2 regions of the Streptomyces sp. NBC_01294 genome follow, and region 1 is predicted to be linked to the other one. Evidence: riboswitches for the same ligand, from Rfam matches in the RefSeq annotation. Region 1 holds a riboswitch; the other holds the start of a gene.

The links. A riboswitch is a leader RNA that binds a small molecule or an ion and turns the genes downstream of it on or off. The one in region 1 is predicted to bind S-adenosylmethionine.
Region 2: linked by a shared signal. The riboswitch ahead of OG534_RS26700 (aminotransferase class V-fold PLP-dependent enzyme) and the one ahead of thrC (threonine synthase) in region 1 are both predicted to bind S-adenosylmethionine.

The regions. Positions count from the first base shown of each region.
Region 1 is NZ_CP108423.1:4,419,872-4,434,642, reverse strand. Features, by position in the region: gene OG534_RS20135 (DUF397 domain-containing protein) at 1-203, shown strand, start outside; gene OG534_RS20130 (S8 family peptidase) at 207-1,403, opposite strand; gene OG534_RS20125 (protease inhibitor I9 family protein) at 1,771-2,127, shown strand; gene OG534_RS20120 (outer membrane protein assembly factor BamB family protein) at 2,138-3,637, opposite strand; gene OG534_RS20115 (phosphoribosylanthranilate isomerase) at 3,843-4,493, opposite strand; gene OG534_RS20110 (Uma2 family endonuclease) at 4,631-5,203, shown strand; gene groL (chaperonin GroEL) at 5,295-6,917, opposite strand; gene OG534_RS20100 (cold-shock protein) at 7,248-7,454, opposite strand; gene OG534_RS20095 (MoaD/ThiS family protein) at 7,928-8,206, opposite strand; gene thrC (threonine synthase) at 8,243-9,541, opposite strand; SAM riboswitch class I at 9,535-9,691, opposite strand; gene OG534_RS20085 (glucosyl-3-phosphoglycerate synthase) at 9,877-10,830, shown strand; gene OG534_RS20080 (alpha,alpha-trehalose-phosphate synthase (UDP-forming)) at 10,877-12,328, shown strand; gene otsB (trehalose-phosphatase) at 12,495-13,343, opposite strand; gene OG534_RS20070 (DUF3263 domain-containing protein) at 13,383-13,619, opposite strand; gene OG534_RS20065 (extracellular solute-binding protein) at 13,739-14,771, opposite strand, start outside.
Region 2 is NZ_CP108423.1:5,907,813-5,922,583, forward strand. Features, by position in the region: gene OG534_RS26665 (L,D-transpeptidase) at 1-614, shown strand, start outside; gene OG534_RS26670 (hypothetical protein) at 684-1,088, opposite strand; gene ctaE (aa3-type cytochrome oxidase subunit III) at 1,288-1,908, shown strand; gene qcrC (cytochrome bc1 complex diheme cytochrome c subunit) at 1,985-2,794, shown strand; gene qcrA (cytochrome bc1 complex Rieske iron-sulfur subunit) at 2,791-3,849, shown strand; gene qcrB (cytochrome bc1 complex cytochrome b subunit) at 3,846-5,471, shown strand; gene trpD (anthranilate phosphoribosyltransferase) at 5,649-6,713, shown strand; SAM riboswitch class IV at 6,811-6,927, shown strand; gene OG534_RS26700 (aminotransferase class V-fold PLP-dependent enzyme) at 7,152-8,543, shown strand; gene OG534_RS26705 (ferredoxin) at 8,557-9,138, shown strand; gene OG534_RS26710 (Lrp/AsnC family transcriptional regulator) at 9,905-10,186, opposite strand; gene OG534_RS26715 (rhomboid family intramembrane serine protease) at 10,183-10,908, opposite strand; gene OG534_RS26720 (hypothetical protein) at 11,045-11,284, shown strand; gene OG534_RS26725 (NYN domain-containing protein) at 11,325-12,689, shown strand; gene OG534_RS26730 (C40 family peptidase) at 12,942-13,967, shown strand; gene OG534_RS26735 (C40 family peptidase) at 14,214-14,771, shown strand, end outside.

The DNA.
Region 1 (14,771 bases):
GCTACAGCGACGGCAGTGGCGGCAGCTGCGTGGAGATGGCCACCTGGCGCAAGTCCACCCACAGCGACGGCACCGGCGGCGACTGCCTCGAAGTCGCCGACGGCCACCCCGACCTCGTCCCCGTACGGGACTCCAAGCAGCCCGAAGGCCCGCACGTGGTGTTCCACGCGCGGGCCTGGGCCACCTTCGTCGCGACCCTCTGACGCTCAGAGACCGGCGCTGAACAACAGCATGTTCGGGCTGCTCTTGCTGACGCTCTTCAGGACGTCCTTGGTGGACTCGTCGTCCAGCCACTCGTTGAGCTCCGCCGGGGCCGCGGTCGGGTGTGCCTGCTTGTAGAGGGCGACGACACCGGCGACGTGCGGCGCGGCCATCGACGTTCCGTCGAGGGCCACGCTGCCGCCGCCGAGCTTCGCGGAGACGATGGCCGCGCCGGGGGCGTAGAGCGTGACGCACGTGCCCCAGTTGGAGAAGTCGGTCTCCTCGTCCCACTGGTTGGATGCGGCGACCGTCAGCACGCGAGCGGCGGACGCGGGCGAGACCATGCACGCGTCCTTCGCGGAGTTGCCCGCCGCGATGACCGGCAGCACGCCCGCATCGGACAGGGCGGTCGCGGCGTTGTTGACCGCGTCCGACCTGTCCCCGCCCAGGGAGCCGTTCAGGACGGCCGGCTGCTTGGCGTTCTTTGCCACCCAGTCCATGCCTGCGATGATCCCGGACCAGGTGCCCCTGCCGTCGCAGCCGAGGACGCGGACGCTGACGAGGTTCGCCTTGCGCGCCACCCCGTACGTCTTCCCCGCGACCGTGCCCGCGACGTGCGTGCCGTGGCCCTGGCAGTCCTGGCCGTTGCGGCCGTCACCGATCGCGTCGTAGCCGAAGGTGGCCCGGCTGGTGCCCTCCGGTGTGACGAACTCGGAGTGCTGGTAGTCGATGCCCGAGTCGAGGATGTACGCGGTCACCCCGGCGCCGTTGCCCTCGGTGGTGAAGCTGCTGTCCAGCGGCAGGTTCCGCTGGTCGATCCGGTCCTGACCCCAGGAGTTCGACGGGGCCCGCGTCGCACCCGGATCGGTCTGCGTCGGCACGGACTGGACCGAAGCGTCCTCCTCGACCGACTTCACGCCCAGGCTGTTGCGGACGAGCGTCAGCTCCAGCGAGGTCAGCGGCACCGCGAAACCGCTCATCGCCGACGAGTAGACGAACGACGGCTTCAGCTTCAGCTTCTGCGCGACCTTCGCCGCGTCCTGCCCCTTCTCCAGCGTCACGATGTACTTGCCGGGCACCGGGTTGGAGGACGTGAACAGCGGGGCCGGCGTCGGCTCCGGGGCCGCGGCGGAGGCCGTGCCGGCCGCGACCGGGGGGACGGTGAGGAGCGCGGCGGCGGCCAGACGTGCGAGCAGGCGCATGACAGGGACTCCCTGACGGGGTGGAAGGTCGGCATGGGTGAGCCGCCCCCCGTGACGACGAGCGTCTCTGCGGGGTGCGGCCTTCCGTTCCATCGGTGCCACCCCGAAGGGGCTTGAACCTCCGACCCCGCCTGGCCGATCGCCCGCCGGCCGCGTCAACACGGCGCGTCCGACACGCTGCAGGAAGGGTTAACCCCCTGCGCCGTCACCGCCGCGCCCCGGCCCGCACCGCCCGGGGCCACCGCAGCAAGATCACCCGTACGGCCCGCCCCCACACCAGGGAGCGCACGGCCGGTGCGCCGCCCGTGCCCCCGCCTCACCCCCGGTCCTCGTTGACCGGGCCGGCAGCGCGTGATGGCCTCACCCCATGCGCAACCGTCTGAGCCGAGCCCTGCCCGTGGCCGTCGCCCTGCTGGCCGCCGTCGCCGTCCTGCCCGTGTCCGCAGCCACCGCCGCCGCACCCGAACCCGCGACCCACACCGCCCCCGCCAACCCCACCGCCCTCGCCGACGAGGACGGGACGTACATCGTCACCCTGCAGAGGGACCTCGACCCGGTCGCGGTGGCCGACATGGTCGGGGCCACCCCGGTCCACGTCTTCGACACCGCGCTGCACGGCTTCAGCGCCCGCCTCTCCCCCGCCCAGGTCACGGCCCTGCGCGCGATGCCGGGGGTGGAGTCCATCGATGAGGACGGCGAAACCGCCGGCTTCGGGACCTTCTAGCGCGTCAGCGTCACCAGCCGAAGACCGGGTCGACGTCGAAGGTCGGCGGCAGGGTGTCGCTCCGGTCGAGGTTGACGAAGGCGTAACTGCCGGGCGGGCCCGGGAAGAACGCGAACCGTTTGCCCAGCGGCAGGTCGCGCAGGATCGTGGGCTCCTCGCGCTGGTTGCCGCGGTCCAGGCCGAGGCGGGTGAGGTGGGTCCACGGGTGGTCCGAGGTCACCACGGCGACCTCGTCCGCGCGCGTCCGTGCCAGTGCGCGGACGTGCGCGTCGCCGAAGCCCGCGTGCCAGACGCGGCGGCCGTCGGTGAGGGAGTACGCGGAGACCCCGTTCTTCTTGCCGTTCTTCACCGGGGTGACCAGCAGGTCTCCGGCCACCACCGGGGACGGCTCGGTCAGCAGGTCCTCCGTCCGGCTGGAGGCGAGGACGACGCCGCGCGGGCGGCCGTCGTCGCCGAACAGCAGGACCGCGTCGGTGCCGCGCGCGGCCGTCTCCGTCACGTGGACGGCGAGCGGCCGGGCGGACAGCACCCGGACCTCGCGCAGCCGGCTCGCCGTCGGCAGCGGGGTCTGCCAGGCCCCGGCGCCCGTCCGCGCGTCGACGGCCGAGATCCGGGCCGTCGTCGTCTCACCGCTGCACTGCTCCACGTACAGGGCCCGGTCCCCGGCGCCGTCGACGGCCTGGACCTCGCACTCGGCCGGGACCGGGACGCGCCAGCGCTCCTCGCCGCCGCGCAGGTCGAGGCCGACGAGGGCGCCCTCCTCCGCCACCACGGCGGTCGTGCCCGCGGCCGCGACGACCGTGTGCGCCCGGGACGGCTTGAGCTCCCGGTCCCACAGGCTGCGGCCCTCCGCCAGGTCCACGGCCTCGATCCGCGTTCCGCACCGGCCGCCGTCCTGGTACGCGACGAGGCCGATGTCCGACGGCGTGGTCCGGCTCAGCGCGCACACGGGGGTCTGCTCGGAGGCGGGCAGACGCCAGCCCTTGCGGCCCTCCCCGTTGTACGCGATCAGGCCGTCGGGCCGCGCCCGTACCAGCACACCGCCCCGCTCCGACGTCCACACGCCGATCGGCTGCGCCGCGGGCGGGACCGGGCTCTGCCACCCGAAGAGGTCCATCTGGGGGCCGCGCATCCACGTGTAGGCGCTCCAGCCGGGCCACAGCGCGACCAGGGCCAGGGTGATGGCCAGGGCCTGGGCGAAGGGGGAACGGCGGACGAGCGGCGCGTTCTTGATGCCCACCCACAGCAGCCCGGCGGCGGTGCCGAGGAGCGGGATGAGGACCGCCAGCCAGCCCATGCCGCGGGGGCAGTCCTGCCCGCTGCACACGTAGCGGGGGGTGTCGACGAACCACAGCTTCCAGAAGAGCACGCAGTACAGCAGCGTCACGGAGACGAGGACCGCGGTGAGGCCGAGCCACGCGACCTGGAAGAGCCGCCGCTTGGGCCGAAGCCGCAGTAAGAATGCCGGTGCGAATACCGATGCCGGTGCCGATGCCGGTCGTATGTCCATGATCCCCCCGGCCGCAGACTAACGGCCGGGCGGAACGCGGGACGAAGCGGCCCGGCCCCTCACCCCGGCCGCCGCTGCGCGGAGCCGTTCCCCCACCCCGCCCCTTCCCGAAACCGGGCTCCGCCCGGACCCGGTCCTCAAACGCCGGGCACGTCCAGCCCCGCCGGCGTTTGAGGCGTGGGGTCCGGGGCGGAGCCCCGTTCTTTCAGCCCCGCCGGCGATGGAGGCGCGGGTCCGGCAGGGCCCGGCTCCGCACGCCGCCCCGCGCCGCCTCGACGAAGGCGCGGATCAGCTCCGGCGACTTCACGCCGCGCGCCCGCTCCACCCCGCTGGACACGTCCACGCCCCAGGCGCCGGTCACCTCGACCGCCTCCCGCACGTTGCCCGGGTTCAGCCCGCCGGCCAGCAGCCACCGGCCCTCGGGGGCGGTGAAGTCCGCCGCGCCCCAGTTCCACGGCTTGCCGGAGCCGGGGTCGGGGGCGTCGAGCAGGAGCAGGTCCTCGCCGTATGCGCCGCAGCGCTCGACGTGCTCGGCGGTGGCCCGCAGCAGGGTCCGGCCCTCGGCGCGCAGCGCCGCGAAGTCCTCAGGCCCCTCCTCGCCGTGCAGCTGGACCCCCCGCACACCGCTCTCCTCGGCGAACCGGCGCACCTCCTCGACCGACTGCCCGCGGAACACCCCGACGGTCAGCACCCCGTCCGGCACCGCCGCGACGAGCGCCCGCGCCGTGGCGGCATCGACCGTACGGGGACTGCCGGGTGCGAACACGAACCCGACGGCATCGGCCCCGGCCGCCACGGCCACGTCGACGTCGTGCGCGGTCTTCAGGCCGCAGATCTTGACGAAGAGATCGCTCATGCGTCCAGTCAACCAAAGCCTCCCGATCGGTGGTGCTCCGTCTCGGCACCCGGGCGCGAACGCCCACGCGCCGCTAGCCTGGAACGGGGCTCACGCCCAGTGCACGGCACGCCACTCGGAGGACAACGGTGACGATCATGATCGAACGGGCCACACCGATAGAGCAGGCGGCACCGCCGACGTTCGAGACGCTCCTGCGCACCGTTGAGGAGATGGACACGCCAGACGGCTTCAAAGCCGAGCTCATCCGGGGGAAGATCATCGTGTCGCCGTTTTCCACGCTGCGCTACTTGCGTCGCATGCGTGCGCTGCGTGAACAGCTCCAGGCCCACGCACCCGAAGGACACATCGCGGAGATCGCGCCCTTCCTCTTCCGCTTCTCGGCAGCGGAGCGGGCGTACGGGCCCGACCTCTTCGTGGCCGACGAATCGGCCTTCGACGGCGAGGGCCGGCACGCGGACGGGGCGGCCCTGTCGCTCGTCGGTGAGTTCACGTCCGTCTCCACCAGGGATGCCGACTGGACCGAGAAGCTAGACGTGTACGGCCGACTCGTACCGGTCTACATGGTCGTCGACATGCAGGACTCGGAGATCACCTGCTTCTGGGAACCCTCCCCACACGGATACCGCTCCCGGACGACGGTGTCCTTCGGCGAGGCCCTGCACGTCCCCGAGCCGTTCGGCTTCGCCATCGACACCACCGGCTTCTGATCCGGCGGAAACGCCCGAGGGCGGCACCCCAGTCGGGGTGCCGCCCTCGTTCGAGAACAGCCGATCAACCAGTGGCCGGAGCCCGGGTCGATCAGAAGTCCATGTCACCGCCCGGCATGCCGCCCGGGGCGCCGGCGCCGGCCTTCTCGGGCTTGTCCGCGATGACGGCCTCGGTCGTCAGGAACAGCGCGGCGATCGACGCGGCGTTCTGCAGCGCGGAGCGCGTGACCTTCGCCGGGTCGATGATGCCCTCGGCGATCATGTCGACGTACTCGCCGGTCGCGGCGTTCAGGCCGTGACCGATCGGCAGGTTGCGCACCTTCTCGACGACGACGCCACCCTCGAGACCACCGTTGACGGCGATCTGCTTGAGCGGGGCCTCCAGCGCGAGCTTCACGGCGTTGGCGCCGGTCGCCTCGTCACCCTCGAGCTCCAGCTTGTCGAAGACCGCGGAGGCCTGCAGCAGGGCCACGCCACCACCGGCGACGATGCCCTCCTCGACGGCCGCCTTCGCGTTGCGAACGGCGTCCTCGATGCGGTGCTTGCGCTCCTTGAGCTCGACCTCGGTCGCGGCGCCGGCCTTGATGACGGCCACGCCGCCGGCCAGCTTCGCGAGGCGCTCCTGGAGCTTCTCGCGGTCGTAGTCCGAGTCGGAGTTCTCGATCTCGGCGCGGATCTGGTTCACGCGACCGGCGACCTGGTCGCTGTCACCGGCACCGTCGACGATGGTGGTCTCGTCCTTGGTGATGACGACCTTGCGGGCGCGGCCGAGCAGGTCGAGACCGGCGTTCTCCAGCTTGAGGCCGACCTCCTCGGAGATGACCGTGCCGCCCGTGAGGATGGCGATGTCACCGAGCATGGCCTTGCGGCGGTCGCCGAAGCCCGGGGCCTTGACGGCGACGGACTTGAAGGTGCCGCGGATCTTGTTGACGACGAGGGTGGAGAGCGCCTCGCCCTCGACGTCCTCGGCGATGATCAGCAGCGGCTTGCCGGACTGCATGACCTTCTCCAGGAGCGGCAGCAGGTCCTTGACCGAGCCGATCTTGGAGTTGACGATCAGGATGTACGGGTCGTCGAGGGACGACTCCATGCGCTCCATGTCGGTGGCGAAGTACGCCGAGATGTAGCCCTTGTCGAAGCGCATGCCCTCGGTGAGCTCAAGCTCCAGCCCGAAGGTCTGGGACTCCTCGACGGTGATGACGCCTTCCTTGCCGACCTTGTCCATGGCCTCGGCGATGAGCTCGCCGATCTGGGTGTCGGCGGCGGAGATGGAGGCCGTCGAAGCGATCTGCTCCTTGGTCTCGACATCCTTGGCCTGGGCGAGCAGGGCGGCGGAGACGGCCTCGACGGCCTTCTCGATACCACGCTTGAGGGCCATCGGGTTGGCGCCGGCGGCAACGTTGCGCAGGCCCTCGCGGACGAGCGCCTGGGCCAGGACGGTGGCGGTGGTCGTACCGTCGCCCGCGACGTCGTCCGTCTTCTTGGCGACTTCCTTGACCAGCTCGGCGCCGATCTTCTCGTACGGGTCCTCGAGCTCGATCTCCTTGGCGATGGAGACACCATCGTTGGTGATCGTGGGGGCGCCCCACTTCTTCTCAAGGACGACGTTGCGACCCTTGGGGCCAAGGGTGACCTTGACGGCGTCGGCGAGCTGGTTCATGCCTCGCTCGAGACCGCGCCGGGCCTCCTCGTTGAACGCAATGATCTTGGCCATCTGAAGTGGTCCTCCCGGACAGCGGTGGATTGCTCCCGGACCGCGCCCGCGCCCGCGACGGACGGCCTGAGTGCCCGGCGGTTCCTTCCCGCCGGACCCTGCGGGCCTCACCGACCCGGTCCTCGTTTGGTAGCACTCTCACCCGGAGAGTGCTAACGCCAATGATTAGCACTCGGCACCCTCGAGTGCAAGCGGCTTGGGGCAACACCCCGGGACTCCCGGGCAACGCCAAGGGGCCCGCATCCCTCCTCAAGGATGCGGGCCCCTCGTATGTATGCGCGTACGCGGGTGCGCGCGTACGTGTCGCGTCGGTGGTCGATCGCTCCAGGACTAGCCGAGTGCGAGCTTGACCATGTCCGCCTGCGGACCCTTCTGGCCCTGCGAGATCTCGAACTCGACCCGCTGACCCTCTTCAAGGGTGCGGTACCCGTCCATCTGGATGGCGCTGTAGTGGACGAACACATCCGCACCACCGTCGACCGCGATGAAGCCGTAGCCCTTCTCCGCGTTGAACCACTTGACGGTGCCCTGAGCCATGCCTAACTCCCCTATTACTGGCCCTTGCGCGGGAACGCACTTCGCGTTCCCGGGTCAGAACTTGCGTCGGAACGCGTCGACCGAGGCTGAATGTATCTGCGCGAGTGCTGTCTGCAACAGGTCAATCCGACGAGAAATCTGGACACCGAGAAACATTGAAATAGAGTGAAAATTTGGCATATGGCAGGGCAACTCGGGCCTGACATATCTCGCCAAAGCCCCATACCGCGCTTGCACATTGACCCGATGTCGACCCTCAGGCGGCCCGTTCATATGCGGCGGGCAAGAACAGCGGAGGGGACTTCCCCAACCCTACCGCGCCCAATCAACCAGAATTGCCCCCTCCGCTTATAGCGGAGGGGGCAATTTCGGTTTGCGCGTGTCACCTGATAGGTGAGCAAGAAGCACTCAAGAGGTACTCAAGAGGTACTCAAGGGGTGCCCGAGGGGTACCCACAGGGCGATCCCGGGAGATCAGCAGCCGCCCGCGACGGCCGGGATGATCGAGACGCCGGCGCCGTCCGGCGTCGCCGCCTGCAGCCCGCCCTCGAAGCGCACGTCGTCGTCGTTCACGTAGACGTTCACGAAGCGGCGCAGCTTGCCCTGGTCGTCCAGGACGCGCGCGGCGATGCCCGGGTGGCTCTTCTCCAGGGACTCGATGACCTCGGCGAGGGTCCCGCCCTCGGCCGGGACCTCGGCCTGACCGCCGGTGTAGGTGCGCAGGATGGTGGGGATGCGGACGTTGACGCTCATGGCGCTACTGCCTTTCCGGTAGAGCAGGGGGGAGGGTCAGGCCAGGCCGGCGGCGCGGAACGCGTCCAGGCTCGGGCGGATGGTGGCGGTCTGCCCGCTGTCCGCGGCCACCGCCTCCAGGGTCTTGAGGCCGTCACCGGTGTTGAGGATGACGGTGGTCAGCGTCGGGTCGAGCTGCCCGTTCTCGATGAGCTTCTTCGTCACGCCGACGGTCACGCCGCCCGCGGTCTCGGCGAAGATGCCCTCGGTCTGCGCGAGGATCTTGATGGCCTCGACGACCTGCTCGTCGGTGACGTCGTCGACGAAGCCGCCGGTGCGCCGCGCGATGTCCAGGACGTACGGGCCGTCCGCCGGGTTGCCGATCGCGAGGGACTTGGCGATGGTGTTCGGCTTCTGCGGGCGGACCACCTCGTGACCGGCCTTGAAGGCGGTCGACACCGGGGAGCAGCCCTCGGCCTGGGCGCCGAAGATCTTGTACGGCTTGTCCTCGACGAGCCCGAGCTTGACGAGCTCCTGCAGACCCTTGTCGATCTTCGTCAGCTGCGAGCCGGACGCGATCGGGATCACGATCTGGTCGGGCAGCTGCCAGCCGAGCTGCTCGCAGATCTCGTACGCCAGGGTCTTGGAGCCCTCGCCGTAGTACGGGCGCAGGTTGACGTTGACGAAGCCCCAGCCCTCGCCCAGCGGGTCGCCGATGAGCTCGGAGCAGAAGCGGTTGACGTCGTCGTAGTTGCCCTCGATGCCGACCAGGTCACCGCCGTACACACCGGCCATGACGACCTTGCCCTGCTCCAGGTCGTGCGGGATGAACACGCAGGAGCGGAAGCCGGCCCGGGCGGCCGCGGCGCCGACGGCGCCGGCCAGGTTGCCGGTGGAGGAGCAGGACAGGGTGGTGAAGCCGAAGGCGCGGGCGGCCTCGACGGCGATGGCCACGACGCGGTCCTTGAAGGAGTGCGTCGGGTTGCCGGAGTCGTCCTTGACGTAGAGCTTGCCGGTGACACCGAGCTCCTTGGCCAGGTTCTCGGCGTCCACGAGCTTGGTGAAGCCCGGGTTCAGGCTCGGCTTGGAGGCCACGTCCGCGGGGACGGGCAGCAGCGGCGCGTAGCGCCAGATGTTGTTGGGGCCGGCCTCGATCGCGGCGCGCAGGGCCTCGGGGTCACCGGTCGGGAGGTCGTAGGCGACTTCCAGCGGTCCGAAGCACTCGGCGCACGCGAAGATGGGACCGAGTTCGAAGCGGGTACCGCACTCGCGACAGGAAAGGCCGGTGGCAGGTCCGAGATCAACAGAGGTGGCGACAGTCTGTGCAGCCATGATGGCGAGGCCCTTTCTCCTCATCTTCCCCATGGCGCACTTCGCCATGAGACGGAATTGGCACCTTCCCTAGCCGGGGACCTCGCTGACGTCGCTGACGTGCGATCGCGAGAACCGACTGGAGGGTTGCCGGGGCTTCAACGGGCCGTGTCCCTCTGCCCCTCTGGATGAGCGGTATGGCACCGGCACACGCGCTCTGTGGCGCGCCGGTGCGTTTGTACGCGGGGACCCCCGGCATGCGGTGGTCCTTCGCGTTGTTCAAGACTGTAACCGAAGGCCCGGGCGGCTGAGACAGGCGTCCGAACCGCGAGATGGATCAGATAACGGCAGATATTGCCGACACGCAGGGAGTGCTGAGGGTGCTGGAAGAGGTGGAGCGCTGGCTGGCAGACCGCTCCTGGTCAGCCGCCGACCGACCGCTCGACCAGCTGCTCGACCGGAAACGGGCGGCCGGGACCACGGTCAGCGTGGTGCTGCCCGCACTGGACGAGGAGGAGACGGTCGGCGCGATCGTCGAGGTGATCCGGCATGAGCTGATCGAGGGACTGCCCGTCCCGCTGGTCGACGAACTGGTCGTGGTCGACTCGGGCTCGACCGACCGCACCGCCGAGGTCGCGGCGAAGGCCGGCGCCCGGGTGGTGCACCGCGACGAGATCCTGCCGAGGATCCCTGCGGTGCCCGGCAAGGGCGAGGTGCTGTGGCGCTCGCTGCTGGCCACCGGCGGGGACGTCGTCTGCTTCGTCGACGCCGACCTGCGGGACTTCTCGGCCGACTTCGTCTCCGGGATCGTGGGCCCGCTGCTGACCGAGCCGGACGTGCAGTTCGTCAAGGCGATGTACGACCGCCCGCTGGGTGACGCCCCCGGCCAGGGCGGCCGGGTGACGGAGCTGGTCGCCCGCCCGCTCCTGAACCTCCACTGGCCGCAGCTGGCCGGCTTCGTCCAGCCGCTGGGGGGCGAGTACGCCGTACGCCGCTCCCTGCTGGAACGGCTGCCGTTCCCCGTCGGGTACGGGGTCGAGCTGGGGCTGCTGGTCGACGCGCTGCACACGGTCGGGCTGGACGCGCTGGCCCAGGTGGACGTGGGCGTACGGCTCCACCGCCATCAGGACGGACAGGCGCTGGGCCGGATGGCCGCGGCGATCTACCGCACGGCCCAGGTACGGCTCTCGCGCGGGCACCTCGTACGGCCGGAGCTGGTCCAGTTCGAGCGGGGCCCGGAGGGCTTCGTACCGCGGACGCACCCGGTGGACACCGAGGAGCGGCCGCCGATGGCGGGCATCGAGGAGTACGCGACACGACGCAGCGTGGCCTGACGATTTGGGACGTTTGAGCGAGCACCGGCCGGGCTAGGTTGGCCGCATGGCTTCTCAGGTACTCGTTGCGGCAAACCGCGGCCCGCTCTCCTACGCCCTCTCCGACGACGGCACGCTCAGTGCCCGGCGCGGCGGGGGCGGTCTCGTCTCCGGGCTCTCCGCGGCCCTCGCGGAGCAGCCGGACGCGCTGTGGATCTGCGCGGCACTGTCGGAGGCGGACCGGGAGGCGGTCCGCCGGGGTGTCGCCGAGCCGGGCGTCCGGATGCTGGACATCGATCCCACGATGTACGACGACGCGTACAACGGCATCGCCAACTCTGTGCTGTGGTTCACCCACCACCACCTGTACGACGTCCCGCGCGAGCCGGTCTTCGACGCGGAGTTCCACCGGCAGTGGGCCTCGTACGTGGCGTACAACCGGACCTTCGCGCAGGCCCTGGCCGAGGAGGCGGCGCAGGGCGCGTGCGTGCTGGTGCAGGACTACCACCTGGCCCTGGTGCCGGGGCAGCTGCGTGAGCTGCGGCCGGACCTGCGCATCGCGCACTTCACGCACACGCCGTGGGCTTCACAGGAGTTCCTGCGGATGCTTCCGGACGACATCCGGTCGGAGCTGATGTGGGGGATGCTCGGGGCGGACGTGGTGGGCTTCCACACCTGGGCGTGGGCGCACACGTTCATGGGCGGCGCGCACCTGGACGACGAGCGGGGCATCGCCGAGCCGGCGTTCCCGGCAGGGACGGGCGGGGAGCGGTACATCCGCAAGTCCCCGTGGAGCCCGGTGCGGCACAAGCGGACGGACGTGGCCGTGTACCCGCTCGGGGTCGACGCGGACGAACTGCGGGCGCTCGCGCACCGGCCGGAGGTGGACGAGAAGCTGGCGCAGCTGCGGGCGGAGGTCGGCGACCTCAAGACGATCGCCCGGGTGGACCGGACCGAGCTGTCGAAGAACATCCTGCGGGGACTGCTGGCCTACCGGGAGCTGCTGACGGTCCACCCGGAGTGGCGGGGCCGGGTCGTCCACCTGGCCTCGGCGTACCCGTCACGGCAGGACCTGGCGGTGTACCGGGAGTACACGGAGTCGGTGCGGGAGCTGGCGGCGGAGATCAACGCGGAGTTCGGGACGGAGGACTGGCAACCGGTGCTGGTGTCGGTGCAGGACGACTTCGCGCGGTCGCTGGCGGTGTACCGGATGACGGACGTGGCGCTGGTGAACCCGGTGCGGGACGGGATGAACCTGGTGGCGAAGGAGATCCCGGTGGTGTCGGAGGCGGGGTGCGTGCTGGTGCTGTCCACCGGGGCGGGGGCGTACGCGGAGCTGCGGCAGGACGCGCTGACGGTGAGCCCGTACGACGTCACGCAGACGGCGGAGGCGTTGCACGCGGCGCTGTCCATGCCGGTGGGGGAGCGGGCGGAGCGCACGAAGCGCCTGGCCGCGACGGCGACGGCCCTCCCGCCGGCCCAGTGGTTCGAGGCCCAACTGTCCGACCTCCGCACCTGACCATCCCAACCCCTGGGGCTCCGCCCCGGACCCCGCGCCTCAAACGCCGGCAACCAACTCCAGCCCCGCCGGCGTTTGAGGCGATCTTTCAGCCCCGCCGGCGTTTGAGGCGCGGGGGTCCGGGGGCTGGCCCCCGGCAGCGGCGCCGCACACGCAGGCGGAGCGGTCAGGGGCGGAGGGCCTTGGCCAGGTCGGCCAGGAAGGCGGCCACCGCGCCGGGCCCGGGCAGGACGAGGTCCGCCCGCGAGGCCAGCTCCGGAACCTCGGCCGAGCCACTGCACACCAGCAGCCCCGGCAGCCCATCGGCCCTCCGCTTCTCGACCGCCGAGTACGCCGCCAGGTCCCCCAGGTCGTCCCCCGCGTACAGCACCGCCTCCGCGTCCCGCTCCGCCAGGAACTCCGTCAGGGCGACGCCCTTGTCCATGCCCGGGGGCCGGAGCTCCAGGACCGCCCGGCCCGGCTCCACCATGAGCCCGTGGCGGGCGGCCAGCTCGGACAGCGGTTCCCGCAGCGCCGCGAAGGCCGCCGCGGGGTCCGAGGCCCGCCGGGTGTGTACCGCCAGCGCCCGGCCCTTCTCCTCGATCCAGGTGCCGCGCCAGGCCCCGATGGAGTCCAGGAACCCCGGCAGCTCCGCCCGTACCGCCGCCACCCCGGGGTGCTCGGCGGGGGCGTGGACGATGCCGGAGACGGCGTCCCAGCGTTCGGCCCCGTAGTGGCCGAGGACGACGAGGTGCTCCAGGCCGGGGACCCCGGCGAAGCCCCCGTAGCGGACGGCGACGCCCGCCGGCCGCCCGGTGATCACGGCGACCGAGTCGACCTCGGGGGCGAGTGCGGAGAGGGCCGGGACGGCTCCGGGGTGGGCTCGGGCCTGGTCGGGGTCGGGGACGATGTCGGCGAGGGTGCCGTCGAAGTCCAGGGCGACCACGGACCGGCGGGGTGCGCGGAGCAGGGCTTCGAGTCCCTCGCGTCCGGCTGCGGTGACGGGCATCGGCAAGTCGTGCGGATGGCTCCCCATACGCACGACCCTAACGGCCCCACGCGGCGACGGCTACGGCTATCGCCGGGCCCGCTGGGCCTCTCGGATCCTGCGCAGCCGGTTGACCGTGCCCGGTGCGTGGGCCAGCGCCCGGGGGTCGTCCATCAGTGCGTTCAGCAGCTGGTAGTAGCGGACGGGGGTCATCCCCAGCCCTTCGCGGATGGCCCGCTCCTTGGCTCCGGGCCCGGTCCAGGTGCGTCCCTCGTACGCGAGCACCGCGGCCTCCGTGGCCGTCAACTGCCCCTCGTCCGTCATACCGCCAGATTAACGCCGACCTCCGACAGCACCTCCGACAGCACCCCCGCCGCACCCGCCCGGTACACCACCGCCAACCGGCAGCGCCAACCGGCAGCACCAACCGGCAGCGCCAACCGCTACCGCGGGTCCGCCGCGCGGGCCGCCGTGGCGATCTCCTCCAGCACCTTCGCAGGCTGTCCGCCCGGCTGGACGGACTTGCCGATGTTCTGCTTGATGTCCTCGCTGACGCCCGCCCAGGACTTCTTGCCGACCGGGTACAGCCGCGAGCTGGGCAGCGCCGCCAGGAAGGTCTTCAGCTGCGGGGCCGAGCCGCCCGCGGCGGCCTGCTTGGCCTGGTAGCCGCTGGTGGTGGCCGGCAGCAGGTCGTACTTCTCGGTGAAGGCCGTCACGTTCTTCGGCTGGTACAGGAAGTCCAGGAACTTCCCGGACTCCTGCCGGTGTCCGGTCTTGAAGGCCATGACCCAGTCGGCGACGCCCATCGCCGACTGCTGGCTGCCGTCGGACGTCGGCAGCGGCACCATGCCGTACTTCACGCCCTTGGCGTCGGCCTGCTTCAGCAGGGTCGGGTGCCCGTTGAGCATGCCGACCTCGCCCTTGGTGAAGGCCTCGAAGGCGGCCTGCCGGTCCAGCTTGCCCGGCTCGACCGGTCCGGTCAGCCCCTGGCCGACCATCTTGTCCCGCAGGAACTCCAGCGCCCTGACGTTGTCGGCGGAGTCGATGGAGTACGCCTCTTCGTTGTCGGTGTAGCCGCCACCGCCCGCGAGCATCCACATCATCGTCTCGGCCTGCGCCTCCTCGCGGCCCAGCGGCAGCGCGAGGGGGGTGGGCACGCCCGCGGCCTTGAGCTTCTTCGCCGCGGCCTCCAGCTCCGCCCAGCTCTTCGGCTGCCAGCTGCCGGCCTTGGCGTCCTTCGCGAGCACGCCCGCGTCGGTCAGCAGCTTCTCGTTGTAGAAGAGCAGCCGGGTGCTGGCCACGAAGGGCAGCCCGAACTGGACCTGCTTGACCTTGCCCGCGTCGGCGAGCGGCCCGAGGAAGTCGGCCTCGGTCTTCACGGAGAGCAGCTCCGCCGCGGAGTGCAGCTTGCCGGCGGCCGCGTAGTCGGCGTAGGCGCCGATCTGCGCGATGTCGGGGGCCTTGCCGGCCTTGACC
Region 2 (14,771 bases), 1.5 Mb from region 1:
CCGTGCGGAGCAACCTCGAAGGGATCAAGATCACCGACGAGCTCCACGGGTCCGTCTCCAAGCCGGTGAAGCTGGAGATCGGCGACCGCGTCGAGGTCACCACCGACGCCTCCTCGCACTGGCTCACGTTCCGGCGCAACGGAGAAGTGATCAATTCCATCCCGGTCACCACCGGCAAGCCCGGCTTCTCCACCCGCAACGGCATCAAGGTGGTGCTCGGGAAGCAGTACTACGTACAGATGCGCGGTGACACCGTCGGCATCGGCGGCAGCGAGTACTACAACCTGCCCGTCTACTGGGCCACCCGTGTCACCTGGAGTGGTGAATACGTCCACGCCGCGCCGTGGTCCATCGGCTCGCACGGCTACGCCAACGTCAGCCACGGCTGCACGGGCATGAGCACCGGCAACGCCGCCTGGTTCTACGAGAACATCACCGAGGGCGACATCGTTCAGGTGATCAACAGCATCGGCGACGACATGGACATCTTCGGCAACGGCTTCGGCGACTGGAACATGGACTGGAAGGACTGGCGCGAGGGCAGCGCCCTGCTCAAGGGCACCAAGGAAGGCCGCAGTCCGATGGACCAGGCCCGCCTGCGGCCCACGGTCTGACGCGAGGACCCCGCGGGGGCGAGGACCCCGCGGGGCCTACGGCGATCCACAGGCCCCGCGGGCGCTCCGTCAGGCGGCCGAGGAGGACAGCCTGGTGCGCAGCAGACCCGCCAGGGCGTCCGCGAACTCGACCGGATCCACCGGAAGGGTCAGGGCGGCGTCCGCGCGGCTCCACGTGGCCAGCCAGGCGTCCTGGGGGCGCCCCATCAGCAGCAGCACCGGCGGACACCGGAAGATCTCGTCCTTGATCTGCCGGCACACACCCATGCCCCCGGCCGGAACCGCCTCGCCGTCCAGCACGCACACGTCGATGCCGCCCGCGTCCAGCGCCGTCAGCACCGCAGGAAGCGTCGCGCACTCCAGGAACTCCACCGGCGGCAGATCCGCGGCCGGCCTGCGCCCTGCCGCCAGCCGCACCTGCTCCCGGGTGCCCGCGTCGTCGCTGTAGACCAGAACCCGCGCAGTCGCCCGCATTTCGTTCCTCCACGTGTCCCGTGAATCACGTTGATGTTGCGCGGGATGCTACTCCTCCCGATGCGCTGTCAACATCGGTTCCGACACCCTCGCGCGAGACGCTCATTGGCTCATCTGATGGGCCGTTCGGGCCTTGCACACGCCCCTGACACTCCGAACGGCACCCCCCGGGGTGAGGGCGGGATAAGCGACCGACATAATGTCGGTCGTGGCGACAGCAACGACAGTAGATACCGGGCACGCGCACCCGACGGTCAACCGGCCGAACCTCGTCAGCGTCGGAACCATCATCTGGTTGAGTTCCGAGCTGATGTTCTTCGCGGCCCTCTTCGCGATGTACTTCACCCTGCGATCCGTGACAGGACCCGAGTACTGGACAGCCGAGGCCGAGGCCTTGAACCTGCCCTTCTCGGCGACGAACACGACGATCCTGGTGCTTTCCTCGCTCACCTGCCAGCTCGGCGTATTCGCAGCCGAGCGCGGTGACGTGAAGAAGCTCCGGACGTGGTTCATCATCACGTTCGTCATGGGTGCGATCTTCATTGGCGGCCAGGTGTTCGAGTACACCGAGCTGGTCAAGCACGAGGGCATGAGCCTCTCGTCCGGTCCGTACGGCTCGGTCTTCTACCTGACCACCGGCTTCCACGGTCTGCACGTGACGGGCGGCCTCATCGCCTTCCTGCTGGTCCTCGGCCGGACGTACGCGGCCAAGAGGTTCACCCACGAACAGGCCACGTCGGCCATCGTCGTGTCCTACTACTGGCACTTCGTCGATGTCGTCTGGATCGGCCTCTTCGCCACGATCTACCTGATCAAGTAGCGAACACGTCACCGGGCAAGACCCGGCACTCCATCCAGACACACCGACGCAGAAGATCCTGACACCGGGGTAATCCGTGAAAAAGCTCTCCGCACGACGACGCCATCCGCTGGCGGCGGTCGTCGTTCTACTCCTCGCGCTGGCGGCCACTGGGGGGCTGTACGCCGCCTTTGCTCCCGCGGGCAAGGCGCAGGCCGATGAAACCGCCCAGTCCCTCGCCATCGAGGAGGGCAAGAAGCTCTACGCCGTGGGTTGCGCAAGCTGCCACGGAACCGGCGGTCAGGGTTCCTCTGACGGCCCGAGCCTGGTCGGCGTCGGCTCCGCGGCCGTCGACTTCCAGGTGAGCACGGGCCGCATGCCCGCCCAGCAGCCCGGCGCCCAGGTGCCGAAGAAGCCCGCCATCTACACCCAGGCGCAGATCGACCAGCTGGCCGCCTACATCGCGTCCCTCGGCGCCGGCCCGATCACGCCGACCGAGAAGCAGTACGACCCGGCGGGTGCCGACATCGCCAACGGTGGTGAGCTGTTCCGCAACAACTGCGCGCAGTGCCACAACTTCACCGGCGAGGGCGGCGCACTGACGAACGGCAAGTACGCCCCCAACCTTGAGGACGTCTCGCCGAAGCACATCTACGAGGCCATGCAGACCGGCCCGCAGAACATGCCCTCCTTCCCCGACAGCACCATGCCGGAGAAGCAGAAGAAGGACATCATCGCGTACCTGGAGAACGTGAACGGCGAGAAGTCGACCAGCCCCGGTGGCCTGAAGCTCGGTGGCCTCGGCCCCGTCTCCGAGGGTCTGTTCGGCTGGATCTTCGCCCTGGGTGCGTTGATCGCTGTCGCCGTCTGGGTCGCGGCCCACACCGCTAAGGCCAAGAAGTCATGAGTAGCCAAGAGATTCCCGAAGAGAAGCACCTGCCGAGCGAGCAGGGCGACGACCACCACGGTGGCGTAGCAGTGGCGGACGACCCGTTCGCCGACCCGGGCCTGCCGGTCCACAAGCCCCGCATCCAGGACATCGACGAGCGGGCGGCGAAGCGCTCCGAGCGCACCGTCGCGATGCTGTTCACGATCTCGATGCTGGCCACGATCGGCTTCATCGCGTCCTACGTGATCTTCCCGGTCGACAAGATCGTGTACATCTTCCCGCTCGGGAAGATCAGCGCGCTCAACTTCTCGCTGGGCATGACCCTGGGCACGGCGCTCTTCTGCATCGGCGCGGGTGCGGTCCACTGGGCCCGCACCCTGATGTCCGACGTCGAGGTCGCCGCGGACCGCCACGAGATCGCCGCTCCGCCGGAGGTCAAGGCGCAGGTCCTGCAGGACTTCGCCGACGGTGCGAACGAGTCCGGCATCGCCCGCCGCCCGCTGATCCGCAACACGATGCTGGGCGCGCTGGCCATGCTGCCGCTCTCCGCCGTCGTGATCATGCGCGACCTGGGCCCGCTGCCCGAGAAGAAGCTGCGCACGACCCTGTGGGCCAAGGGCAAGCTGCTCATCAACCAGAACACGATGGAGCCGCTGCGTCCCGAGGACGTCCTCGTCGGTTCGCTGACCTTCGCCATGCCGGAAGGCCTGGACGAGCACCAGCACGACTTCCAGGTCCAGATCGCCAAGGCCGCCCTGATGATCGTCCGCATTCAGCCGGACGACATCAAGGACAAGCAGGAGCTGGAGTGGTCCCACGACGGGATCGTCGCCTACTCCAAGATCTGCACCCACGTCGGTTGCCCGATCAGCCTGTACGAGCAGCAGACGCACCACGTGCTCTGCCCGTGCCACCAGTCCACCTTCGACCTCTCCGACGGCGCCCGAGTCATCTTCGGCCCGGCCGGTCACGCGCTTCCGCAGCTGCGGATCGGCGTGAATGACGAAGGCTTCCTCGAAGCGCTCGGCGACTTCGAAGAGCCCGTCGGTCCTGCCTTCTGGGAGCGCGGATGAGCACCCCCGACAACAACAAGCGCAAGGCGCCGGCCGGCGAGCGCGTAGCGGACTGGGCGGACGGCCGCCTGGGCATCTACGGGCTGGCCAAGGCCAACATGCGCAAGATCTTCCCGGACCACTGGTCCTTCATGCTGGGTGAGATCTGCCTCTACAGCTTCATCATCATCATCCTCACGGGTGTGTACCTGACGCTGTTCTTCCACCCGAGCATGAACGAGGTGGAGTACCACGGCTCGTACGTGCCGATGCAGGGCGTCCTGATGTCCGAGGCCTTCGCCTCGACCCTGGACATCAGCTTCGACGTCCGCGGTGGCCTGCTGATCCGTCAGATCCACCACTGGGCCGCGCTGATCTTCGTCGCGGCGATGATCGTGCACATGATGCGCGTCTTCTTCACCGGCGCGTTCCGCAAGCCGCGTGAGGTCAACTGGATCTTCGGCTTCCTGCTGCTGGTCCTCGGCATGTTCACCGGCTTCACCGGTTACTCGCTGCCGGACGACCTGCTCTCGGGTACCGGTGTCCGCTTCATGCAGGGCGCCATCCTGTCCGTCCCGGTCGTCGGCACGTACCTGTCGATGTTCCTGTTCGGCGGAGAGTTCCCCGGCGGCGACTTCGTCGCGCGGTTCTACTCGGTGCACATCCTGCTGCTGCCCGGCATCATGATGGGCCTGCTCGTGGCCCACCTGATCCTGGTCTTCTACCACAAGCACACCCAGTTCGCGGGTCCCGGCAAGACGAACAACAACGTCGTCGGCATGCCGCTGCTGCCGGTCTACATGGCCAAGGCCGGAGGCTTCTTCTTCCTGGTCTTCGGTGTCATCTCGGCCGTCGCCGCGATCGCCACGATCAACCCGATCTGGGCGCTCGGCCCGTACCGCCCGGACCACGTGTCCACCGGTGCGCAGCCCGACTGGTACATGGGCATGCCGGAAGGCCTGATCCGTGCCATGCCCGGCTGGGAGATCAACCTGTGGGGCCACACGCTCGTCCTGGGCGTGTTCATCCCGCTGCTGCTCTTCCCGCTGGTGCTGGGTGCGATCGCCGTCTGGCCCTTCATCGAGTCCTGGGTCACCGGGGACAAGCGCGAGCACCACATCCTGGACCGCCCGCGCAACGTCCCGACCCGTACGGCCTTCGGTGTCGCCTGGCTCGCGGAGTACGTCGTGCTCCTGATCGGCGGTGGAAACGACCTGTTCGCGCAGTACTTCCACCTCTCGATCAACGCGATCACCTGGTTCGTCCGGATCGGCTTCTTCGTCGTCCCGGTCCTCGCCTTCATCGTCACCAAGCGGATCTGCCTCGGCCTCCAGCGCCGGGACCACGACAAGGTGCTGCACGGTCGCGAGACCGGCATCATCAAGCGTCTGCCGCACGGTGAGTTCGTCGAGGTTCACGAGCCGCTCCCGCAGGGCCGCCTGCACGTCCTCACCGCGCACGAGCAGTACAAGCCGATCGAGATCGGCCCGACGGTCGACGAGAACGGTGTCGAGCGCAAGGTGAAGGCGATGGAGAAGCTGCGCGCGAAGCTCAGCAAGGGCTTCTACGCTGAGAACAACCAGATTCCGAAGCCCACGGTGGAGGAGTACAAGGAGATCCAGGCCGGCCACGGCCACCACTGATCCCCTGCACCACTGCATGAGGGACTGATTTCGGTCAGTCCTGGTGTCGCCACGGCGAGAGCCCCGTCCAGTGTCTGGACGGGGCTCTTTGCCGTCTCCGGGGCTGGATAGGCTGAAGCCCTTCCCATTCGACGTGGGCGGCGGTACGGGGGCGGCCCACTAGCACAGGAGCGGACCATGAACGTTGTGACCCCGGCAGGCGGCGACAGCGTGGCGGCCCGTGGCTGGCCGGGCCTTCTCGACGCCCTGCTGACCGGCCAGGACCTGAGCGCCGACGACACCGCCTGGGCCATGGACCGGATCATGCGCGGGGAGGCCACCGACGCCCAGATCGCCGGCTTCACGGTCGCGCTGCGGGCCAAGGGGGAGACGGTCGCGGAGATCAACGGCCTCGTGCGGGCCATGTACGCGCACGCCAACCTGATCGAGGTGCCGGGCCGGACGGTGGACATCGTCGGCACCGGCGGCGACGGGGCCAAGACGGTGAACATCTCGACGATGTCGGCGGTTGTGGTGGCCGGTACCGGCGCCAAGGTGGTCAAGCACGGGAACCGGGCCGCGTCCTCCGCGAGCGGGTCCTCGGACGTCCTGGAGAAGCTCGGCGTCAACCTCGACCTCAGCACGGCGCGGGTGGTCGAGGTCGCCGAGGAGGCCGGCATCACCTTCTGCTTCGCCGTGAAGTTCCACCCGGCGCTGCGGCACGTGGCGGGGGCGCGCAGGGAACTGGGCATCCGCACCACGTTCAACATCCTCGGCCCGCTGACCAACCCGGCCCGGGTACGGGCCCAGGCGACGGGCGTCGCCGACCCCCGGATGGCCCCGATCGTGGCGGGCGTGCTCGCCGAGCGCGGCTCGTCCGCGCTGGTCTTCCGCGGGGACGACGGCCTGGACGAACTGACCACGACGTCGACCTCGCGCGTCTGGTGGGTGCGCGACGGCAAGGTCGTGGAGCAGGGCTTCGACCCGCGCGACGTCGGCATCGGCCTGGTCGACGTCTCGGCCCTGGCCGGCGGGGACCCCTCGTACAACGCGGACGTGGCCCGCCGCCTGCTGGCGGGCGAGACGGGCCCGGTCCGCGACGCGGTGCTGCTGAACTCGGCGGCGGCCCTGGTGGCCCTGGACCCCGGTACGGGCACCCTGGAGGAGCAGCTCGCGGCCGGCATCACCCGTGCGGCGGAGTCGGTCGACTCGGGTGCGGCGCGGGCGGCCCTGGAGCGGTGGGTGGCCGCCAGCAACGCCTGATCCCGGTCGACCGGTCGATCGTTTCGAGCCAAGGCCCCGTTCCGCCATGCGGACCGGGGTCTTGTGCTCGGGGGATCTTGTGGCAGGATGCTGACCAGGTCACGAGTGACAGCGTTTAGGCCCCGGCTTGCTGTCCGGCAACCCTCCTTCCGTGGCGGGGTGCCCCGGGTGATGACCAGGTCGTAGGCAGCAAGGCCTACGGCAAGCGCGGATCCCTCGAAACCAGGGGTCCTGGTCTTCTCGAGGAGCTTTTTTCCGTGAGCAAGCGAATGCGATAGGGCGACTCCGCCCCACCTTCACCCCTCGGATCAGGGTCACTTCCGCGTACCCGCGTGCAGACCGGTCCGAGGGACCTCCCGTACCCCGGACGGCCGCCGAGCCGTACCCGCGTACGGGCACACCGAAGCCATTCAGCCCTGCCTGCCGGGAGATACCGCCATGTCCGCATCCCTGAACGCCGCCGTAGCCACCGCCACCACCGCCACCGCCTGTGACCCCGGCTGTGCCGAGCCGCTGCCGGTCCTCGGCCGGGACGTCACCGTCCCGCTCGTCACCGGGGGCGAGGTCACCTACGCGGCCCTCGACTACGCCGCCAGCGCCCCCGCCCTGCAGCGGGTCTGGGACGACGTGGCCGCCTACGCCCCGTACTACGGCAGCGTCCACCGCGGCGCCGGCTACCTCTCGCAGCTCTCCACCGACCTCTTCGAGCAGAGCCGGGCCACCGTCGCCGAGTTCCTCGACTGCCGCCCCTCCGACCAGGTGGTCTTCACCCGGTCCACCACCGACTCCCTGAACCTGCTCGCCGCCGTGCTCCCCGCCGACTGCCAGGTCTTCGTCTTCGAGACCGAGCACCACGCCTCGCTGCTGCCGTGGACGAACGCGCAGGTCACCTACCTCAACGCCCCGCGCACCCCGGACGAGGCCGTCGCCACCCTGGAGCGGGCACTGGCCGGCCGCGAGCCCTACGGCCCGGCACTCGTGTGCGTCACGGGCGCGTCCAACGTCACCGGTGAGCTGTGGCCGGTGAAGGAGCTCGCGGCCGCCGCGCACGCCCACGGCGCGCGGATCGTCCTGGACGCCGCCCAACTCGCCCCGCACCACGCCGTCTCCGTGCAGGACCTGGACGTGGACTGGGTCGCCTTCTCCGGGCACAAGCTCTACGCGCCGTTCGGCTCGGGCGTGCTCGCCGGCCGCGCGGACTGGCTGCAGGAGGCGCAGCCCTACCTGGCCGGCGGCGGGGCCTCCCGCACGGTGGCCCGGCGCGAGGACGGCGGCGTGGACGTCGAGTGGCACACCACGGCCGCCCGCCACGAGGCCGGCTCCCCGAACGTCATCGGCGTCTACTCCATCGCCTCGGCCTGCAAGGCCCTGACCGAGGCGGGCTTCGAGAACCTGGTCGCCCGGGAGCGCCACCTCATCGCGAAGGTCCGCGAGGGCCTCGCGGAGGTCCCGGCCGTCCGTGTCCTCTCCCTGTTCGGGGACGACGCGCCGCGGGTCGGCGTCATCTCCTTCGTGGTGGACGGCTGGAACAGCTCCCACTTCGCGGCGGCCCTGTCCGCGGAGTACGGGATCGGCGTCCGCGACGGCCTGTTCTGCGCCCACCCGCTGGTCCGCACCCTGCTGGGCAGCGAGCCGCAGGCCCAGGGCGAATGCGGTGCGCCGGAGGCGGCCCCCGGGGAGCGCTCGCTGAACGCGATCCGCGTCAGCTTCGGCGCCGGCACCCCGGACGAGCACGTGGAGCGGTTCGTGCGGGCGGTGAAGGAACTCGTCGCGGACGGCGCCAAGTGGCAGTACCGCACGGAGGAGGGCCGCTGCGTTCCCGCCGTCTGACAGGCTGGGGATCATGACGTACTGGGATCCGATACCGACCGTCCGCGCCTGCGTGGAGGGTGAGCCGCTCCCCGGCCTGGCCGAGTGGGTGCCCGCGTACGGCGACGCATGGAGCCGCTGGCCCGACACGTGGCAGGAGCGCAACTGGCGCAACGTGCCGGGGCCGTTCTACGGGGCGACGACCGACACCTGCTGGGTGGGCCGGGATGTCGCACCCGACCACATCCTCTACGACGACGACTGCGGCCAGGAGTTCGTCTACCGTCAGCCGCGCACGCCCGAGGAGACGCACCGGGTCATGGCCGCGGCCTGGCAGGACCCGATGGGGGGCTTCCAGTGCGACGGGGACGCTCTCTGGACGCCGGAGCTCGTCCGCGACTGGTGGCGCGACCGGGGCCGGGTGCGGGAGTGGGCCGTGGCCCTGGACCAGAGCTGGTCGGTGTCGGAGCGGGCGGGCGAGCGCGAGGCGGCGGGCGGCGCGCGAGCGTACGCCGCGTACATCGAGGACGGCCTGGCCGAGTACCTGCGCGGGTACGTCTTCTGGCTGACGGAGGCCCGCCCGGCGGCCCCGGACGAGACCCTGCCGAGCCTCTGACTGGGCTGGGACGGGTCCCCTGCGGGCGGCTCGGCGCTGTCTCCTCGGCTCACGCCGTGCCGGGCGCTGCCCGGACCCGCGCCTCAATCGCCGGCGGGGCTGAGTGGTGCGGGTTGCCCTGCGGGGTGCTCAGCGGTGTACGGCTGGCCTAGTCCGGGGGTGGGTCGGGGCCCCGCACGAGGATCTCCTCGGCTCGCGCGGTTCCCCTGCGGGGCTTTGGCGGTGTGTGGGGGTGGGTCGGTGCCCCGCACGAGGATCTCCTCGGCTCGCGCACTTGGCAGTGGCTGCGCCCCTGCGGCCTGGGTTGCGCGCTCGTCCTGCGGGGACCCTCCTGCGTGTCCCCGCCCCACCGGCCGGCTTCGGCAGTGCGGGGGAGTTCCTTCGCGTGGCTGGGGCGGAGGGGAGTGGGGACGTGCCGGGGTGTCCCCGCAGGACGAGCGCGCAACCCAGGCCGATGGCCGGGACATGCCCGCAGGCGCGAGCCGAGGAGACACCCCGGCACGGCCCCACGGACCGACCTGCGCCGACAGGCCCGCACCATCCAGCCCCGCCGGCGTTTGAGGCGCGGGTCCGGGCAGCACCCGGAAGCTCAGCGCAGGCAAATTCAGCCTCGCCGGCGTTTGAGGCGCGGGTCCGGGCGGAGCCCGGCACGGCGTGAGCCGAGGAGACAGCGCCGAGCCGGGCGCAGGGCAAGCCGTGCCGGGGCCGCGCGGCCGAAGGGCAGGGGCGCGGAGCCCGAGCCGTACCGCAAGCCGCGCCGGAGGCGTTACGCGTCGAGGCCGATCGCGAACGCCGCTTCCAGGTCGTGCTGGGAGTACGTGCGGAACGCCACGTGGGTGTCCGTCGCCTCGACGCCCGGGATCTTGCTGATGCGGCCCGGGATGATGTCGGCCAGGTTCTCGTGGCGGGCCACGCGGACCAGTGCGATCAGGTCGTACGTCCCCGTGACGGAGTAGACCTCGCTGACGCTGTCCAGCGCGGCGATGGACTCGGCGATCTCGGGGATGCGGTCCACGCTGGTCTTGATGAGCACGATCGCGGTGATCACGGCTGACTGTCTCCCTCGGTGGCCGTCGCTGGTCGCTCCACTCTAGTCGTACGCCGGTACCGGCCCCACGCGTAGAGGAAGCCGAGCGAGAAGCCCACCAGGTGGGCCAGATAGGCGACCCCCGGCCCGCTCTCCGCCCGGTGCGCCGCCACCCATTGGAGGGCGAACCAGAACAACAGCACGAGCCACGCCGGGAAGCGCAGCGGCAGGAAGAAGAGGAACGGGAACAGGCTCGTCACCCTCGCCCGCGGGAGGAGGTAGAGGAAGGCGCCCAGGACGGCCGAGATCGCGCCGGACGCCCCCACCAGGGTCTGCGCGGAATGCGCGTTGGCCGCCGCGTACGCCGCCAGCGCCAGGTACCCCGTGCAGAGGTAGAAGACGAGGAACGCCGGGCGGCCCATCCGCTCCTCCGCCATCGCGCCGAAGACGTACAGGAAGAGCATGTTCCCGAGCAGGTGCAGCCAGCTGCCGTGGACGAAGAGCGCGGTCAGCGGGGTCAGCCAGGCGCGCGGGGTGCCCGTGAAGAGCTCGTCCGGGACCACGCCCCAGCGCCGGAAGTACGCCGTCCCGGCGCTCAGCAGCTCGTCGCCGCCCGTCCCGTAGACCGGGTTGAGGCCCGACGCCGGGCCGAGCACGAACACCACGCCGCAGCCCGCGATCAGCGCATGGGTGACCACCGGTCCCCGGGCTGCCTCGCGTACGGCCCGCCACCTTACGATCATGTGACAGAGCATGACGCAACGGAACCCACCTGAAGCGGTGGCAGGCCGTAGGGTTACGAGCTGCGGTCCGCCTGCCGACGCATCCGGCCGCGCGGACGGCTTTAATTGAATCAGCTACGAAGGAGAGAGCGGCCTGATGACGGTTCCCCTGCCGACCGACACCACCCGGTGGCGCTGCACCCTGTGCGGCAACCTCACGCGCTTCGACGTCACCCGTTCGTCGAAGGTCGTGGAATACGTCCACCTGGACCTCGCCGGGGAGCCCAAGGTCGAGGAGCGCGAGGTGGTCAATGAGACCATCGAGTCGGTCCGCTGCCGGTGGTGCAACGCGGTGGACCAGATCGAACTCGTGGACAGGCCGGGCGCGGACTCCTGACGGAGCCGCACCCACAGGAAGATCACGGTAGGGGTGACGGATTGTGGAGCCAGCAAGCGGCGCTGAGCCGGCCGACGCGGCCGGCGACGCCGCCGAGGCACTCGACCGCCCGCTGCCGGAAGGCGTGCGGCGCCGGGTCGTCGCACTCGTATCGGACGCCTTCGGCGGTCTGACGGTCGCGGACCTCCCGGCGCAGTTGCGCCAGTACGCCCGTTTCACCCCCACCCGGCGCGCCAAGTTCGCGGGCAACGCGATGGCCGCGGCGGTCGAGACCGACGGCGTGTTCCGCAGCCGGGTCGCCGAGAAGCTGCGTGAGGCGCAGGCGGACCTGGCCGGGGCGCTGGAGGCCGGCGCGCCGCCGGCCGCCGCGGATCCGCTGGACGTGGCCGCCGCCGCGTTCGTGCTGCGGCCGGCCGGCTGGGTCAAGCTGGTGGCCGCTGCGGGCGAGGAGGCGCAGCGCGCCGACGCCGAGCGGGTCGGCGAGGAGACCCGGCGCGAGCTGGAGCGCCTGCGCGAGGAGCTGGCCCACGTACGGGAACTGCACCGCACGGGCGGCGAGCAGGTGCGGGCCGAGCTGGAAACGGCCCGCAAGGAAGCCGAATCGCTTCAGCGCAAGCTGCGCAGCGCGCTGAGCGACGTCAAGCGCGGCGAGGCGGCCCTGCGCAAGGTGAACGCCGAGATCGACGGGATCCGCGGCGACGCGGCCACGCGGGTGGCCAGCGCCGAGAGCGAGACCCGGCGGCTCAAGTCGCGCCTCGCGGAGGTGGAGACGGCGCTGGAGACCTCGCGCCGGGCCACCCGCGAGGGGCGCAGCATTGAGGACATGCGGCTGCGGCTGCTGCTGGACACCGTGCTGGACGCCGCCCAGGGGCTGCGCCGCGAGCTGGCCCTGCCGCCCGTCTCGACGCGGCCGGCCGACACCGTGGAGGCGGTGGAGCCGGGCCGGATGACACCGAAGGACATCGCGGCGCGCGCCCTGTCGGAGACCGATCCGGCGCTGCTGGACCAGCTGTTGGCGCTGCCTCAGGCGCATCTGGTGGTCGACGGCTACAACGTGACGAAGACCGGCTATCCGACGATGCCGCTGGAGAAGCAGCGGCTGCGGCTGCTGGGCGGGCTGTCGATGCTGGCCGCGCAGACGGGCGCGGAGATGACCTGTGTCTTCGACGGGGCGGAGCTGGCGGCCCCGGTGCTGCTCGCGCCGCCGCGCGGGGTGCGGGTGCTGTTCTCCAAGGCCGGGGTGACGGCGGACGAGCTGATCCGCCAGCTGGTGCGTGCGGAGCCCCCCGGCCGGCCCGTGGTCGTGGTCTCCACGGACCGGGAGGTCGCCGACGGGGTGGCCAAGGCGGGGGCGAGGCCCGTGACGTCCGCTTTGTTGCTGAAGCGGCTTTCGCGCGTTTCGTAACTCCTCGCCCGAATGCCGGAATTGGTAGGGGTCGTAGGGAACGTACCGTCAAGTGCCCTGCACAGAGCGTGCGCTGTAGGTAAAGAACCTGGTCGAACGCCGAGTTTTTGCCCGACAGGATTTGAACTGATCACAGCTGGGTCACTAGGGTCTGCTCAAACCTTCGTGCGGTAGATCACTCATTCGGGGTGTCGGCGGAGGTGCTGCCGAGTTGCGTTCTTCGGCGGCTCGAGGAAGAAGGAGCTCGCCTTCGTGGCGTCCCACCGTCGACCCAAGCAGCCGACCCGCGCTCGTGTGACCGTGATCACCGCCGCCGCGGCCGCGGCCGTCGCGTTCTCCTCCCAGGGTGCCTCCGCCGCTCCGGCGAAGCCGAGCAAGGACGAGGTCAAGACCCAGGTCGACGCCCTCTACGAAGAGGCGGAGCAGGCCACCGAGAAGTTCAACGGGGCCAAGGAGCGCCAGGAGAAGCTCGAAAAGGAAATCGGGCAGATCCAGGACCAGGTCGCGCGCGGCCAGAGCGAGCTCAACGACATGCGCAACGCGCTCGGTTCGATGGCGAGCGCCCAGTACCGCACCGGCGGCATAGACCCCTCCCTCGCGCTCCTCCTCTCCGAGGACCCCGACGGCTACCTCGACAAGGCCTCCTCCCTGGAGCACTTGAGCGGCAAGCAGGTCGAGTCGGTCCAGCGGATCCAGACCAAGCAGCGGACCCTCGCGCAGCAGCGCCAGGAGGCCGCCGGCAAGCTCGCCGACCTCGACGCCACCCGCAAGGAGCTCGGCGAGAAGAAGAAGGCCTCGCAGGACAAGCTCGCCGAGGCCCGGGCCCTCCTCAACACCCTGACCGCGCAGGAGCGCGCGGCGCTCAAGGACGAGGAGACGCGCGCCAGCCGCGCCGACGGCCAGCGCGTCGACCTCGGCAACGTCAGCGCCTCGGGCCGCGCGGGCGCCGCCCTCGCCGCCGCCAAGACCAAGGTGGGCAGTGCGTACATTTCCGGCGAAGAGGGCCCCAACGCCTTCGACTGCTCGGGCCTGACCCAGTGGGCGTACAAGCAGGCCGGCGTCAGCATCAGCCGCGTCACCTACACCCAGGCCAACGATGGCACGCGCATCAGCAAGAGCCAGCTCCAGCCCGGTGACCTGGTCTTCTTCTACGGGGACCTGCACCACGTCGGCCTGTACGCGGGCAACAACATGACCCTGCACGCGTCCAACCCGCGCGGCGGCGTCAAGTACGAATCGCTGGACAACATGCCGTTCCAGTTCGGCGTCCGCATCTGATCCGCTCCGCCCCGTCGTCCAGGACGTGCCGTACGCCGCCCATCCGGGCGAATTCCGCGGCCCCGCCCTGACCGCACGCCCCGCCGGTGACCTGCGTCTCCTGCGGGGCGTCGTCGTGTGCGCCCTCCGGCGGTCGTTGGCCGGTGTGTGGTCGCGCCGCTACTGTCTGCCAGCGCGGAACCCCGGCACACGGCCGTCCACGGGGGGCGGACCCGGGCCCCGCACAGCGGAAGGGAGCGGTTTCACGTGGCGTCCCATCGCCGGCCCGGGCTCGGCAGCCTCGACCGGAACACGAAGGTCACCGTCCTCGCCGCCGCCGCCGCCGCGGCCACGGCCGCGGCCGCCATGACGGGCGCGCCCGCGAGCGCGGCCCCCGGCCTGCCGTACGAGCCCGGTGGCGCGGCGAGAACCGGCATCAGCGCCCAGGTCGACCGGCTCTTCGAGGAGGCCGAACAGGCCACCGAGCGCTTCAACGAGGCCGGCGAGAAGGCCGACCGGCTCCGCGTCGAGGTCGACCGGGCCCAGGACGCGGTGGCCCGCGGCCAGGAGCGCATCAACACCATGCGGGGCGTCCTCGGCACCTTCGCCGGGGCCCAGTACCGCAGCGGCGGCATCGATCCCGCCGTCGGCCTGATGCTGGCCGAGGACCCCGACGCGTACCTGGAACAGGCGGCCGCCCTGGACCGGCTGACCGGCCGCCAGGCCCGGCAGCTCGACGAACTCCGCGAGGAGCAGCGCCGGCTCGGCCAGGAGCGTCAGGAGGCCTCCCGCAAACTCGCCGAACTCGACGCCCTGCGCTCCGAC